One region of the Vreelandella sp. GE22 genome, then DNA from elsewhere that is predicted to be linked to it. Evidence: riboswitches for the same ligand, from Rfam matches in the RefSeq annotation. Region 1 holds a riboswitch; the other holds the start of a gene.

Region 1 (3,051 bases):
AGGGCAAGCCAGGCATCCGGCCAGCGCACCGCGGAAAGATTGCCCAAAAGCCAAAACATGATGCCGCGGGCCTGCTCGGCGTTGGCCGAGTGGGCGATGATAAAAGCGGTCAGCGCGTTGAAAAGCTGCGCCCCGGCGATGCCGGCCAAAATCAACACCCCCGCGCCTCGGGTGCCGGGGCCGCTGCCCGCCATGTGGGCGAGCAGCGCCACGAAGCTGAACGCGGCTAACGCGCCGGCAAACGCGCCCATCGACATCGAGATCATGCCCGCCCCCACGCCGGCGACGGTCACGGTGACCGCGCCGGTGGAGGCGCCCGCGGAAATGCCCAGCAGGTACGGGTCGGCCAGGGCGTTGCGTAAAAGCGCCTGTAAAATTACCCCGGACACCGCCAGCCCTGCGCCGCAGCAGGCGGCGACCGCGGCGCGCGCCATGCGGTAATGCCACACCACGGCTTCATCCAGGCTATTGAGCGGCTGGTCGGTCAGGCCGGTCTTTTTGGCCAGCACGTCGAGCACGGTGGAAAGCGGAATGCGCGTTTCGCCGACCGCGGCGCCGATAAAAAGCGCGGCGAGCAAACAAAGCGGCATCAGCCAAACCCAGGTGGCGGCGGCGGGGCGCGCCGTTTTCGCGCGCATCAGAGCGCCAGGTCGAAATTGGCCAGGTGCTCGATCAGCGTCTCGAGGGCGAAAATACTGCGTATCGAGGGGTCCATGGCCTGGGCGTCGATTTCGATCACGTGCTCGCTTTGCACCGCGTCGAGCAGCCCGGTCACCGGGTCGCTTTGTAGATAGTCGCGTTTGGTGGCCAGGTCGTCGGCGGGGAAGCGGCGGCGCTCCATGCGTGCGGCGGCGATAAAGGTAGGATTGGCGCGGGCGATGTGCTCCCAGCCCACGCTCGGCCACTCCTCTTCGATGCTCACCACGTTGTCGATGCCGAGGGTGCTCATCATCCAGTCCGGTACGCTGTTCACACCTGCCACGTAAGGGTCGCTACCCAGCTGTGCCGAGGAGTACCAGAACACGCCGCTGGTATCCTTGGACAAGCTGAGTGCCTGGGCGGCCTCGATCGCGGCGGTTTCCCGCGCCTTGAGCGCCTCGATGGCACCATCGCCGCGCTCTGATACATCGAACATACGTGAAAGCGTCGCGATGGCCTGGTACACCAGCGCCGGGTCGAAGAGCGTGCGCCGCGCGCCGTCCATGCTTTGGACGTTGTCCTTGCCCTCGCACTCGGTAGGCAGGGTCCAAAGCGCCACCCCCGCGTCGTCGAACATCTCGGGCGTGCCCACCACACCGGCCGGCCCGACCATCCACTCAAAAGCGGAAATCACCAGGTCCGGCTCTCGGTTGATCACGCTTTCGAAGCTGGGCGCGTCGTCGGAAAGGCGCTCGACGCCGGCATTCGCCTCGGCAAACTCATCGAGCACCGGGTTGACCCAAAGCGAGGTGCCGACCATTCGTTCTTCGAGGCCGAGCAGATAAAGCATTTCCGTCGCCGCCTGGCCGATGGTGACCACCCGCGCCGGCGGCGCTTCGAGGGTGATGGCATGACCGCAGCTTTCAAGCGTGAGCGGGTAGTCGGTGGCCGCCAAGGCAGCCGACGCCGCGCAAAGGCCCAAAAGGGCCGTTGCGTTACGTAATGTCAGCATCATGTACACTCCCGTGCATGATCCGCGGCCGCCAGGGGCGCCGTGGTGAGTGAAGAGTCGTCGGCAGTTCTCCTGACTGACGGGTCATGGCTAGCTCACCTTCCCGGACGTAGCGTCCAGTGGTCTCTTGAGCGTCGCTCGCCGCCTACAGTTGCGGGGGCAGTTCCGGTTCGCGGCCAGGCCGCTTTGGATTCTCTATTAAGTTTCCGAAGAAACACCGACGCGCGCTATTCTAGAGAGCGCCCCTGGTCAGGGCAATTGCTCATTGCGCCAGGCACCGCCCACCCTTTACCCCGGGGGTGGGCTTGCCTACGCTTACATGACAGTCAGGGAGAACGGCGATGACCAGAATGGCGAATGCATCTACCACGTTGAGCGCAAAGCGCTCGCTTTGGGCGGCGGTGCTGGTGGGCATCGGGGTCATGGCGGCCGTCGATGAAATCGTCTTCCACCAGCTTTTGCAGTGGCACCACTTTTTCGACTTCTCCACGCCGGCATTCGGTATTGTGTCCGACGGGCTGTTGCATGCAGGCGAACTGCTGGCCGTGGTGGTGGGGGTCTTCATGCTGTTGGATCTTTCTCAGCGCCAATGTTTGAGCATTGCCTGGACGAAAGCGGGCTTTTTTCTGGGGATGGGCGGCTTTCAGCTCTTCGATGGCCTGATCAACCACAAGGTGTTGGGCCTGCATCAGATTCGTTACGGCGTGGATCCGCTGATGTACGACCTGGTATGGAACGCCTGCGCCATCGTCTTTTTGCTGGTCGGGGTGGGGTTTTTCCGGCGCGCCCGGTCAAGCGCCGCGCGTTAAATGCACGCCCACGCCAACACTCATGGCTCGCTGCTGGCTTGGCTGCCCTTCGCGCTGGTCGTCCTCATCACGCTGGTGTACCTGGTTGCCGCCCAAGGGCTTCACCGCCGGGCGTTCTGGAGCCGTAAGCGGTGCGGTTTCTTCGTGCTGGGCAGCGCGCTGCTGGGCGTGGCTTTCTGGCCCTCGCTGATGAATTGGGCGCACCACGACCTGATCGGGCACATGACGCTGCACCTTTTGATCGGCATGTTCGCGCCGCTTGCCTGGGTGTTGGCCGCCCCGGTCACATTGCTGTTCAAAACGCTTCCGCAGGCGGGCGGCAAGGTGGTAGTGGCGCTTCTTCACAGCCGCTTCATTCGCTTGATCGCTCACCCGGTCACCGCACTGTTTCTCAACGTGGGCGGCATGTACGTGCTCTACATGACGCCGCTTTACGCCGCTTCGCTTGAAAGCCCGACGCTTCACTACGCCATTCACCTGCATTTCCTGCTGGCAGGTTATCTTTTCTGCTGGGCGATCCTCGCCGAGCCCGACACCTCACCCCACCGGCTCAGCCTGCGCTTTCGCCTCGGCGTGCTGTTCGCCGCCATC
Region 2 (3,051 bases), 1.7 Mb from region 1:
AAAACGCCGCCTGGTGGACCCTCGCCCCGGGCCAGCGCCTGGCGGACTGCCACTCGATACTGGTGCCCAACAAACCACTGGTGATCAACGGCTTTTTAAACTGGGTGGCGCGCCACGGCGAGTACGAGGCGGATAACGAGCACCTGCGCGCTCAATGGCGTGAGGATATCGATTTTCTATGCCAGGCCGCTGCGACGCGAAACGCGACCATCATATTGATTTTAAACGAAGTAGGCCGAGGCCTGGTGCCCATGGCCCAGGACGACCGCCGCCTGCGCGATTTGAACGGCTGGTTGAGCCAGGACGCGGCCAAGCGCGCCGAGCGCGTGTGGTACGTGCGCCACGGCCTGACCCAGCGCCTTGCCGAGGTCGATTGACCTTGTCAGGGCAACTTGCTAGTTTACGCTCACCTTTGGGTGCTGGCCTGCGCGCCAGTTAAACGGGAAGCTGGTGCCCATTCCAGCGCTGCCCCCGCAACGGTAATCGAGTCAAGAACGGCCAATATGCCACTGTGTCGCCCGCGACATGGGAAGGCGGCCGTTTGAAAAGGGTGTCCTTTAAAGAGAGCCCCTTTTGCTCGTCAGCCCGGAGACCGGCCCAAACGTCAGGTTTTAGAACCACTACTGCCGAGTCGCGGAGGGCGTGCTTAGGGCTGATACGGGCCACCCACGCCCGCTATTTCCCCTTGTCCACTCTTTGCCCGGCCCTATAAAAAATCGGCTGTGCGGGTGAGCACGGCCAAAGGGACCCACCATGTCATATTCGCGTACCACCTCCGGGCTTACCGCCTTGACGCTCGTCGCACTGCCGTTGGCCGCCTCCGCCCAGTCAGCGCCTTCCTCGAACACGCCAAACGATGATCAGGCCCTCGACCCGGTCGTGGTGACTGCCACGCTCGCCCCGCGCACCGCCAACCAAAGCCTTTCATCGGTTACCGTACTGGACGAAGCCACCTTTCGCCGCCAGGACCCGGTCAGCGTCACCGACCTTTTACGCGGCCAGCCCGGCGTGGACGTCTCCAGCAACGGCAGCTTCGGCAAGAATTCGAGCGTGTTCATTCGCGGCACCGGAAGCGCCCAGAACGTCTTGTTGATCGACGGTATCCGCCTGCGCTCCGCCACCAGCGGCGGGGCGGCGTGGTCGAATCTCGACCCGCGCATGTTCGAGCGCGCCGAGGTCGTGCGCGGCCCCAGGGGCAGCCTTTACGGGGCGGATGCCATCGGCGGCGTGGTGCAGCTATTCACCCACCAGGGCGATGAACAAGGCCCGCAGCCGCGGCTCTCCTTCGGCGGCGGCTCTTTCGGCACCGCGCGGGCCAGCGCCGGTATCAGCGGCCAGGAAGGCGGCACGCGTTACAGCTTCGCCGCCAGCCACTTCAATACCGAAGGCCAGCCCGTGCGCCGCGGTGGCGACGACAAGGGCTATGACAACACCTCCGCGCTCGCCCGGGTCTCGCACACTTTTGATAACGGCGCGGAGACCGGCGTACTGGCGCTGCGCGCCAGGGGCAACAACGAGTACGACGAGGGCGAGGACGACTTCGTGCAACAAGTGGCCGCCGTCTACGGTGAGGTGCCGGTGATGGATGCCTGGCGCTCGCGGGTCACGCTCTCCGAGGCCCGGGACGAAAGCGACAACATCGATGAGTTCGGCGACTCCACCTTCGACACCAAAATCCGCACCGCGCGCTGGGAGAATACCTTCACCGCCGGCGCCCATGAGTTCATCGCCGGGGCCGAGTACAGCGAAGACAAGATCGACAGCACCGTCGATTACGACGAAACCAGTCGGGACAACAAGGCGGCGTTCAGCCAGGCGCTTTTCGACTTCGCCCCGTTCACCCTGCAGGCCAGCGCCCGTTTCGATAGCAACGAAAGCTACGGCGACGAGGTGACCGGAAGCGTAGGCCTGGGCTTCGATGTCGACGCCCACCACACCCTGCGTGCCAATTATGGTACCGCCTTCAACGCGCCGACCTATAACCAGCTTTACTACCCGGACTTCGGCAACCCGGACCTCGAATCGGAAACATCCGAGACCGTCGAACTCGGCGCGCGGGGCCAGTACGCCAGCCTCTTTTGGGACGCCGCGCTTTACCAGACCGATATCGACAACCTGATTGCAGGCCAGGGTGAGCAGTTCAATGTGCCCACCTCGCGTGTTCGCGGCGTCGAGCTATCGAGCGGTGTAGAAATCGATGCCTGGACTTTAGCCGCCGCACTCACCTACACCGACCCGGAGAACCGCGCCACCGGCCACCGGCTGCAAAACCGCGCCACGCAAAGCCTGCGCCTGGATGTGGACCGCGAGATTGGCGAGTACTCGGTGGGCGGTTCTTGGGTGGCGCAGAATCACCGCTACCGCGACGGGGCCAACGACGACCGCCTCGCCGGTTATGGCCTTGTGAACCTGCGCGCCGGCTGGGCGTTCGCGCCCCTGTGGAGCGCCCGGGTGACGCTGGAGAACGTCCTGGATCAGGACTACGTCACCACGCGCTCGTTTGATGGCGCCGACTACATCAACGCCGGCCGTGCGGCGTTTTTGAGCGTCAACTTTGGTCAATAAGTGGCTTCTGGGCCTGGCGGTGGCGCTCTGTATGAGCGCCACCGCCCAAGCCGAGGTGTGCGCCCAGGACGATCTCGACCGTGAGGTGTGTTTGAGCGCCCCGGCCGAGCGCATCGCCGCGCTGTCACCGGGGGCGACGGAACTCGTTTACGCGGCCGGGGCCGGCGAGCAGGTGGTGGCGGTGGTGTCGTTTAGTGACTACCCGCCCGAGGCCCAGGAGGTCACCTCGGTGGGCAGCCACACCCGGCTGGATCTGGAAGCGCTGGTGGAGCTGGCGCCGGACCTGGTGATTGGCTGGGTGACCGGCAACCCCGCCGAGCAGCTCGATACGCTAGAGGCGCTGGGTATGGCGGTATTTTATATCGAGCCGCGCAGCGTAGAGGGGGTCGCCAGCGCCATCGAGCGCCTCGCCGCGCTTTCCGGCACCGACGCCGAGGGCGAGCAAACCGCCCAGCGCTTTCGCGACGAAATGGCGGCGCTGGAAGC

Evidence for each region. A riboswitch is a leader RNA that binds a small molecule or an ion and turns the genes downstream of it on or off. The one in region 1 is predicted to bind cobalamin.
Region 2: it holds a riboswitch for cobalamin, as region 1 does, so the genes downstream of both, ACWHRL_RS06520 (TonB-dependent receptor domain-containing protein) here and ACWHRL_RS16610 (ABC transporter substrate-binding protein) in region 1, are expected to answer to the same signal.

The regions. Positions count from the first base shown of each region.
Region 1 covers NZ_OZ309110.1:3,534,574-3,537,624, reverse strand. The annotation lists gene ACWHRL_RS16615 (FecCD family ABC transporter permease) at 1-638, opposite strand, end outside; gene ACWHRL_RS16610 (ABC transporter substrate-binding protein) at 638-1,654, opposite strand; cobalamin riboswitch at 1,697-1,888, opposite strand; gene ACWHRL_RS16605 (DUF2243 domain-containing protein) at 1,993-2,460, shown strand; gene ACWHRL_RS16600 (cytochrome c oxidase assembly protein) at 2,461-3,051, shown strand, end outside.
Region 2 covers NZ_OZ309110.1:1,383,689-1,386,739, forward strand. The annotation lists gene ACWHRL_RS06515 (bifunctional adenosylcobinamide kinase/adenosylcobinamide-phosphate guanylyltransferase) at 1-377, shown strand, start outside; cobalamin riboswitch at 398-615, shown strand; gene ACWHRL_RS06520 (TonB-dependent receptor domain-containing protein) at 754-2,565, shown strand; gene ACWHRL_RS06525 (cobalamin-binding protein) at 2,597-3,051, shown strand, end outside.